One region of the Serratia sp. C2(1) genome, then DNA from elsewhere that is predicted to be linked to it. Evidence: predicted binding sites of a transcription regulator. Region 1 holds the regulator's gene; each other region holds the start of a gene.

Region 1 (3,268 bases):
GATATCGACACCCTTCCGCACCGTTCAGCGACGTTTTTCCTGCTGAAGCCGGAAGTGCCGGATTACCTTCAGCGCCTGCCCAATGGCGAAGTCAGCCATGTCAGCGGATTGAATTTGTTTCTTGATGAAACCGGGATGATCATTGGCCGCAGCGGCGATAGGTCGCTGTGCAAAATATTGGCGGGCCTGGATCAGATCTATGCAGCGCAAACCGGTGACGTGCCGGATAAAAACCCCGTCTATGAAAGAAAGTTGTTCGATGCGTTTTATCTGTTGTGGAGCCGCCACATCGGCAGGACTTTCCTCAGCCACGAGAGCTTCTGCAAGGATCACGGGGTTCATTATGACGCCGTTCCGCAGGCGGTGACCTGCGGTATCCGTGGCATGCGTCTGTTGGAAGATGTGATTACCAATGAGACGCTGCCGCTGAGGGAGGACGAACTGCGCAGCTATCGGCAATGTATCAGTCGTCTGGAGCGGGTGGATTGGCAGCTTGAGCAGCCGGCGGATCTGGCGCGGTATGCGGAAATATTTACCGTCGATGAGGTGCCGCGTATGGCCTATCCGGCGCAGATAAGGTCCGATATCGATCACTACCATTACTATTCGGTGCTGTCCCAGGATCGCGCGCTGGATCGAGTGAACCAGCTTTTCGGCGAGTATTTGATAGCCGATAACCGACGGCAGATCGACGAGGGCAATTACTGGCGACCAACCGTTGGAACGGGCGATGCGGTATTGGCGCTATCGCAGGGCGGGCTGCATTTTCTACCGGGGCGGCAGGCGGACGAAGCGGACAAGACCCGCATGGCGAAGCTGATTTTTGCCACCAGTTATCTGGAGTATTGCTCCGTCGGCAACCCCGCCGGGATGGGGCTGGTCTCTCTGCAGCGGGCGCAAAATATCGACCCCTATCTGGACCTGATTACCCTGGCTTACGAGCGGTGCGGGGCGTTTGTCGGATTTTTCACGGCGGCGAGCGTTGACGAATTGTATGGCGTTGAGGCGAACTCGCTGTATCGCGATGAAATAAAGCCGCTTGACGAGGCCTATGACGGGTTTGTGCGAACACTGAGCACGGAGGACGATTATTTTATCTGCAGCCTGGCCATAGAGAGCCGGTTCCGCGGGCAGGGCTATTTTAACCCGTTGTTTGCCCAGATTAAGCAGCGCGCGCAGCAGCGCCGGGCAAAACATATCGTGCTGTGCGTATGGCAAAGCAGCGATGCCTGCCAAATCTACCTGAACAAAGGGTTCCGCGTTCGCGGCGTTTTCGACTATGCCTGGCCGATGTTCTTCGATCGGCTGCTGTTTCTTGAATATGCATTGTGACGAGTTTACCCATCCGCGTGTCGGCGGGTGAGTTGACGGTGAAGTGCGTGTAAGTGGGTAGTGAGAGAAGTACCGCGGAGAAGTGCCGCTGCAATTGTTGTCTTTCTGATGTGATTTTCCCCGGGCCTGTCCGGGGATTTTTTTGTCCCTTACCTGGGGGCATAAAAAAACCGCCGTTAAGGCGGTTCTCAATGCCGATTGCGGGCATTATTTTTTGTCGTGCAAGGTGTCGTCTTCGCGGCAATCACCGATTTCACAGTGACCATACAGGTACAGGCTGTGGTTGGTGAGCTTGATACCATGCTGCTTGGCGATATCACGCTGACGCACTTCGATAGACTCATCGCTGAACTCGATCACTTTGCCGCAATCCAGGCAAATCAGGTGATCGTGGTGATGCTGTTGGGTCAACTCGAACACGGACTTGCCGCCTTCGAAATTGTGACGGGTTACAATGCCGGCATCATCAAACTGGTTCAGTACGCGGTAAACTGTCGCCAGGCCAATTTCTTCGCCCATATCGATCAGTTTTTTGTACAAATCTTCCGCACTGACGTGATGGCATTCCGGATTTTGCAGTACTTCCAGGATTTTGAGTCGCGGAAGCGTGACTTTTAGGCCGGCCTTCTTCAATGCGGTGTTGTTGTCAGTCATGCGGATTCAGTCCTGTTACTATGCTAATCAAGTTGAGGCATTCTTGCCTGTGGCATCGGTCGGCACAAAGAGTTAATTGCGTGTCATTATAGAACCGGTTGCCCTAAATGGAAACCGCCGGTTGTTAACAAAGATATCATGGCACAATTGCATGTTACACACGCAACGTCTTGATGGATGGGATAAACCGATATCTCAGTCTACCTTGACGATGTGGGAAGTTACAAACATGTAGCTTCTATTGCAGAAATCCGTGCTGCCGATGAACGGCCCTGCTGGCAACACTATGCACTTTGCAGGGCTTTTGTTCAACCTTTGAGGGTTAGCCGACGATATCGGCCAGGCTCAGTTCTTCGCTGATCTGTTTCACCCAGGCTGCGACGCGTTCGTTGGTCAATTCCGGTTGACGGTCTTCGTCAATCGCCAGGCCGATGAAGAAATTGTCATCCGCCAAACCTTTCGAGGCTTCGAAGTGGTAACCCTTGGTCGGCCAGTGGCCGACAATCGCGGCGCCGCGTGGCTCAATGATGTCGCGGATGGTGCCCATCGCATCACAGAAATATTCCGCGTAGTCTTCCTGATCGCCACAACCGAACAGCGCAACCAGCTTGCCGTTGAAATCAATTTCTTCCAGCGTCGGGAAGAAGTCATCCCAATCGCACTGGGCTTCGCCGTAGTACCAGGTAGGAATACCCAACAGCAGGATGTCGAAAGCTTCCAGATCTTCTTTGCTGCTTTTGGCGATGTCGCGGATTTCCGACACCTCTGCGCCAAACTGCTGCTGAAGAATTTTCTGGATCATCTTGGCAATGTTTTCGGTATTGCCAGTGTCGCTGCCAAAGAAAATGCCTACATTAGCCATATCGCGTATAACCTTTAAATTCAATAAATTGCATTGCACGATGTTAGCGTTGAACGCGATAACACCGATTAAAATGATGACATGGCAAGAATCTGCCTCTTACCGGTAAGTGCGTATCATGCCAGAGATTTACCCCGGGGTTTTATCGCGTTTATGCGATGCCGGGAGGAATAAAGGGTGTTGATCGGTGTCATCCATAACACCGTGCCGCATGTGCGGCTGCAAAGATCAATGTTCCGGCTGTTCATCCGCCAGTTGTGCCAGCAGCATTTGCTCAATAAGCTCGCTGCGGCTGATATTGCGCTGTTCCGCCAGTTTGTTCAGGGCGTCCACCGCATCCGCGTTGATTTTCAGTTCCACACGCCGTAAGCCACGGACTTTATCGCGTCGAAGCTGATTGCGCTTATTGATTCTAAGCTG
Region 2 (3,268 bases), on a different contig from region 1:
TTGCTACCGTTGGTCCGTGTCAGACACGCGCCTGGTTGTCTACGGCAAGCATGCCGAGAGCGCGACTAAATTTTTGGGTTAAATATCCGGTTTCGTTGCTGGACGCGGAGGCACACAGCATGCCGGTGCTCAGCCAGCGGTTGACGGTAACGCCCTGTTCGTTGGTTTTCACGAAGTTGGCGTCGCGGTCTTCCTTCATCAGTTTGGCGATGCGGGTAAAGGCATCGTCCCAGGTAATGCGCTGCCATTTATCTGAACCCGGCGCACGGTACTCCGGGAACTGGAGACGGCTTGCACTGTGGATGAAGTCGACCAGCCCCGCGCCTTTCGGGCAAAGCGCGCCGCGGTTTACCGGGTGATCCGGGTCCCCTTCAATGTGGAATATGCTTTCTTTGGCGTTTTTGGCGCCATCACCAAGGCTGTACATCAACAGCCCGCAGCCGACGGAACAATACGTACAGGTATTACGGGTTTCACGGGCGCGCAGCAGTTTGTACTGCCGGGTCTCCGCTAACGCCACGTCCGGGGCAAAGCCCAGTGCAGCTACCGTCGTTCCTGCCATACCGCCAGCGCAGATCTTAAAGAACTGCCTTCTGCTGACCTGCATGGGGATCTCCTTTCACTCTCGATTGTCACATTGTTTCAAATGGCGCTTTCCCCCTTGAAGCGGGAAGCGCTAAAATTGATCTTGTTTTTACGCGGCAATATTACCACAGCGTATATGGGGTTGTTACAAACAGGTGCCAGTTAAGTGAATACTATAAACCCAGAGCAGCACATAAATGAGACCCCGCTCACAGGGGTGACCCAGGCCCAGGTTTATCAGCGCGGGCAACTCGCCACCGCACAGCCGGACTGGCTGGCGGAAGAAGTGCCGGTCGCCCTGGTCTATAACGGCATCTCTCACGTAGTGATGATGTGCACGCCAAAAGATCTGGAGGCGTTCGCCCTCGGCTTTTCGCTGTCCGAAGGCATTATCGAGTCACCGCGCGATATTTACAGTATAGAGATTAACCAAACCTGCAACGGGCTGGAGGTGCAAATAGAGCTCTCCAGCCGCCGCTTTGCCGGGTTGAAGGAACGCCGCCGCGCCATGGCGGGCCGTACCGGCTGCGGCGTGTGCGGCATCGAACAGTTAGCGGACATCTTCCGCCCGCTGCCTGCGCTGCCGTTCACCCAACGCTTTTCTCTCGCCAACCTCGACCACGCGCTGAGGCAGCTCAAGCAGGTACAGAGCGTCGGGCAGCTCACCGGCTGCACCCACGCCGCCAGCTGGATTTCGCCGCAGGGTGAATTGCTGGGCGGCTGCGAAGACGTCGGCCGCCACGTCGCGCTCGACAAGTTGCTCGGCGTGCGCGCAAAGCAAGATTGGCAACAGGGCGCGATTCTGGTCTCCAGCCGCGCCAGCTATGAAATGGTGCAAAAATCCGCGATGTGCGGCGTCGAGATCCTGTTCGTGGTTTCCGCTGCCACCTCGTTGGCGGTGGAAATCGCCGAGCGCAGCAACCTGACGCTGGTCGGCTTCAGCAAACCCGGCCGCGCCACGGTGTTTACTCACCCGCAGCGCATTGTGGATTGATTTAATCCCTTACACTAAGTAGGGCATTGATAATCATTTTCAAGATCATTTAATTAACTATAATGATCCGACTGCTTACGCGGTGCTCGCACCTTGCGCCGCCCATACACCACTGGAGATGATGATTATGAGTTATTCACTGCCATCCCTGCCGTACGCCTACGACGCACTGGAACCGCATTTCGACAAGCAGACGATGGAAATCCATCACACCAAACACCACCAGACTTACGTCAACAACGCGAACACCGTGCTGGAAGCGTACCCTGAGCTGGCTTCGCTGAGCGTTGAAGCGCTGATCCAGGATCTGGATAAAGTGCCAGCCGACAAGCGCACTTTCATGCGTAACAACGCCGGCGGCCACGCTAACCACAGCCTGTTCTGGAAAGGCCTGAAAATCGGCACCACGCTGGGTGGCGATCTGAAAGCCGCTATCGAGCGCGATTTCGGCAGCGTCGAGAAATTCCAGGAAGAGTTCGAGAAAGCCGCAGCGACCCGCTTCGGTTCAGGTTGGGCCTGGCTGGTGCTGAAAGGCGACAAACTGGCCGTGGTGTCTACCGCTAACCAGGACAGCCCGCTGATGGGCGAAGCCGTTGCCGGCGCTTCAGGCTTCCCAATCCTGGGCCTGGACGTGTGGGAACACGCTTACTACCTGAAATATCAGAACAAACGCCCAGACTACATCAAGGCATTCTGGAACGTGGTTAACTGGGATGAAGCGGCAGCACGCTTCGCTGCGAAGAAGTAATTCGCCCCCAGCACTGATGATGCCCGCGTGAAGCGGGCATTTTTTTGCCCAAAATCCGCTAAAGTTTGACCGCCCTTTGCCGATGATTTGTTCAATCGACGTTCGCCCGCAAAGGAAAAATAATATGGCGGCATTGCAAACATTGGCAGGAAAGTTCGTTCATCTTACCGTGGGTAAAAAGCTCGGCCTCGGGTTTGGCCTGATGCTGCTGCTGACGGCGATCATCGCCGGCACCGGCGCACAGTACCTGCATATCATCGAATCCCGCGCCGACCGCATCGATTTCAGCAATCGGCTGAATGACGAAATCAATCAGGCCAAATATAACCGCGCGCTGTTCGGCCAGACCTACCGGCCCGAGTACCTGAAGAATAACCGCGCCAATATCGAAAACGCGGTGCGGTTGATCAACCAGGGCCAGGCGTTAGACTGGGATGCCCAAAGTCGGCAAGACTTGCAGCGCCTGGTGGTATTGATCGGCCAATACCAGCAACAGCAAAACGCCTTCGAAAAGGCGGTAGCGGCGAAAGACGCGGTACGCCAAAGCTGGAACATGTCGGAAGTGCAAGACAGCCTGAATCAGGTAGAGCGCCAACTGACCAATGGCGACCTGCAACTGGCTTTTGTTCAACTGAATCAGAAGTTGACCCTGGTGCGTTACGGCGCACGCGGCCTGTTGCTGAGCCTGAACCGCGAATCTGAAGCGCCGCTGGTAGCGGCAATTGATGACGCACGCAACGCGGCAAACGCCCTCAGCCGACGGCTCAGCGATGCCCAGCGCCCCCTGCTGCAACCGCTGTTGAGCGCGCTCGACGACTACAAAAACCGAATCGAAGCTTACCTGCCGGCCTATGAACAGGAACAGCAGATCAGCCAGCGGCTGGGGGACAGCGCCCAGGAGGTCGGTACGCTGGTCAACGCCTTTATGCAGGACGAACTGG
Region 3 (3,268 bases), 1.2 Mb from region 1:
CCGTGGCCAGCCCGGAAAAACGGGCAATGCCGGATCGTTGCCGGACAAAGGCGACGTCCATACGCAACTGGTCGCCGGGCCGGGCAGAGCGGTAGAAGCGGGCGCGCTGAATGGCCGCAAAGTAATAATGCTCGCCTTGCGACAGCGGGCCGAGAAAGTAGTGAGCCAGCAGACCGGTGCTCTGCGCCAGTGCCTCCACCATCAGGATACCGGGGAAAACGGTAGTCTGGTGATGGCCGGTCCAAAAGGTCGGCTCATTGGCGGTAATGTTTTTGATGGCGCTTAAGCGCCCATCAGTAATCGACGTGCCGGCGGGCAAAATGCGGTCGACCAGCAGACAGGGGAACCGGTGTGGCAGGATAGATTGAACATCCTGGTACTGTAGGGGATTACCATTCAGCGGCATGATTGATTTTGGATCCTGTCAACGGGACGAAACGTGGCCAACGGTAGCCTCTGCGCCCGGCGGGAATGTAATGACATTATAATGTTATTATCATCTCATGCACTAACTGAAAAATCGGCAGGACGGGCATTAGCGATGAACGGTGACAACGTAACCTGAAATCGGCGCTAAAAACCAGCCTCTAACAAGTTGATGTATAGGGTTTTAATGGAAGATAAGGAGGGCCGCCATCAGGATGATGACGGCCAGAGCGGCGAATCAGTGTTTATCGCGCGTTATTTTATCGAGGTAACCCATCAGGAAAGCGGAAAGCACGAAGGTGAGATGGATAATCACATACCACATCAGCTTATTGTCCGGCACGTTCTTGGCATCCATAAATACCCGCAACAGGTGAATGGAAGAGATAGCGACAATGGATGCGGCTACCTTGCTCTTCAGTGAGGTGGCGTCCATTTTCCCCAGCCAGCTCAACTTTTCTTTGTGCTCGCTGATATCCAATTGCGAAACAAAGTTTTCATAGCCCGAGAACATCACCATGATCAGCAGGCCACCGACCAGCGCCATGTCGATCAGCGAAAGCAGGGTGAGCACCAGATCGCCTTCGGTCATGGAGAAAATGTTCGGCAGAACATGCAGGATCTCCTGGAAGAATTTGATCGACAGCGCCACCAGCGCCAACGACAAGCCGAAGTACACCGGAGCAAGCAGCCAGCGAGAGGCATACATAGCGTTTTCTATAAAGCGTTCCATAGTCATCTGAGTTTGTTACCAAAAGAGGCGCACAGTATAGCTCAGGACGCCCGGAGAAAGGCAAGTCGCGGGATATCGCGCAACTGCCGTTAATGGTGTAGCGAATTACCGCCACAGAGATGATGGCTTAACCATCAACGGATCCCCCAGACAAGGGATGAGAGAATGAAGGCTCGATTAAAAACCAGAAAAAAACCCCATCAGCAGATGGGGTAAAGGGGTAACGTTAAATTCTTTTTCCCATTCAGAGTGCCGGGTTTTTATACCACTTGTATATATAACAAAATCCTAAATTTTTAAGGGTGAGATAGCAGATGATATTCACCGAGCGCCACCGACAATGCAAAACACGAAAGGTTATCAATTCATCATGTCTTGACCGCTGTCAGGAGTGCGCACCAGGCTCTTAGCATCCCCAACCACAGCAATGCCGAAGCCGACTACTGATTAACCCCCTGGTTCCGCTGGTGCCTCTTCTTTCGCTGACGGATCGCTTTGCAAGGTTTCCGTAAGCGGTTTGGAAATCTCGCCGTAATACATTCATTAGAATGATATTGCTTATGATAAGCATTATCATTAACATGTATTTTATTAAGTCTACGTAGAAAGACCCTTCTTATCAGATTGTTAATTTTCGTTAATACCCTTGATCCCGATGAATTACCGGGGCGAAGCAACTGCGAGCAAATACCAATAATTATTGCAGGGCTAATACATGTGCAAAACTTTTAACTACCAGGGAATTATCGGGCATTCCATCCTATGGGGGACATTGATCACCAACTCCTTTAACGCTAATGCTGAAATAAATAAAACGCCATTAGAAAAGACCACGCAAAATGAAGAGGAAATAACGGTTGTCGCGCCCGTTATCGAGAAAAAGGCCGGGACAATAACCACGATTACCGCGCAAGACATGCAGAAAAAAGGGGGTAACGATTTCGGTTCGATCATGCGTTATGAACCGCTGATTAGCGCCACGGGCGTCAGCGGGGGCTCGTCCTCGGGCAAAAGCGGTTTCGATCGCAGCGGCTACACCGGGTATAACATTCGCGGCCTGGAGAGCAATCGCGTCGGCCTGGATGTCGACGGCATTCCACAGCCAGACGCCACCGGGCGCAGCTATGTCAGCCGAGCCGGCCTTAATACCTTTGGCATCGGCAGGGACTATATTGACCCTTACATGTACGGCCAGGTGGAGATCGAATCGGGAGCGACCTCGATTGAACGCAGCAATACGTCTATCGGCGGTGCCGTTTCGTTTTCGCCGAAGTCGGCAGATCAGTACCTGTCGCCGTCCAAACAGACTTACTTTGGTTACCAGAGCGATTACGACTCGTCCAACCGCAGTTGGCACAACGGCATTACCGCAGCTGCGGGCGATGACCAACTTCGCGGGGTGTTTGTTTATAGCCGCCGCGACGGCCAGGAAACGCGCAACAACAGTGGCACTCACCAGGCTTACCCGGCCAACTGGCATTCCAATGCGCTGATGGCGTCCGGGATCTGGCAGCCAAGTGACGAACACAAACTGACAGGTACGGTGGATTACTACGATAAAACCAACCACACCCATTACGACAGTTGGAACTCGGCCGGCAGCGCTATCCTGGGTACCGCACAGCAGCAAAGCAATACGCGCCGCTGGGGTGTGAGCCTGAAAGATGAATGGACGCCGTACAATGATTTCGTCGACACCCTGACATCAAAAGCCTATTACCAGCAGACCCAGGCGCATGACAACACCTACATGCCCACCAGCACCGGCAGCATGGAGCGGGTTTACTCCGACTACAACGTCAATACCTACGGTTTTGAAACGCAGATGGCCAAAACGCTGGGTCGCCATACGCTGAGCGGAGGGCTAAACGCGAGGTTAACCGATACCGAGCGGCCATTCCGTGAAGAGCCGGCACCCAGCGCGTTCACGGCCATCATGCAACCGGAATCAGACAGCCGCAGCTACGCGTTGGGCGGTTTTGTGCAGGACAAGATCCAATTTGATCTCGATGGGCAGGGTTTTGCCGTGGTGCCGGGCGTGCGCGTGGCTCACCAGAGCACCAAGCCGCAGAACCTGACCAGCCTGACCACCGGCAGCACGGTGCTGAC

Evidence for each region. Region 1 encodes Fur, which represses iron uptake genes when iron is present. Its sites were predicted from a motif close to ATAATAATGAGAACNACTATCAA; they were not measured.
Region 2: a site for Fur is predicted at 1,606-1,628, ahead of sodA (superoxide dismutase [Mn]). Genes of this name have one in related genera too.
Region 3: a site for Fur is predicted at 1,720-1,742, ahead of V2S86_RS07590 (TonB-dependent receptor domain-containing protein). Genes of this name have one in related genera too.

Annotation. Positions count from the first base shown of each region.
Region 1 is NZ_JAZFBA010000001.1:2,868,351-2,871,618, reverse strand. It holds gene V2S86_RS13520 (glycosyltransferase) at 1-1,332, shown strand, start outside; gene fur (ferric iron uptake transcriptional regulator) at 1,540-1,986, opposite strand; gene fldA (flavodoxin FldA) at 2,309-2,848, opposite strand; gene ybfE (LexA regulated protein) at 3,077-3,268, opposite strand, start outside.
Region 2 is NZ_JAZFBA010000005.1:89,708-92,975, reverse strand. It holds gene fdnG (formate dehydrogenase-N subunit alpha) at 1-607, opposite strand, end outside; gene fdhD (formate dehydrogenase accessory sulfurtransferase FdhD) at 752-1,579, shown strand; gene sodA (superoxide dismutase [Mn]) at 1,707-2,327, shown strand; gene V2S86_RS21660 (methyl-accepting chemotaxis protein) at 2,452-3,268, shown strand, end outside.
Region 3 is NZ_JAZFBA010000001.1:1,635,113-1,638,380, reverse strand. It holds gene fabZ (3-hydroxyacyl-ACP dehydratase FabZ) at 1-406, opposite strand, end outside; gene V2S86_RS07595 (TIGR00645 family protein) at 665-1,159, opposite strand; gene V2S86_RS07590 (TonB-dependent receptor domain-containing protein) at 1,875-3,268, shown strand, end outside.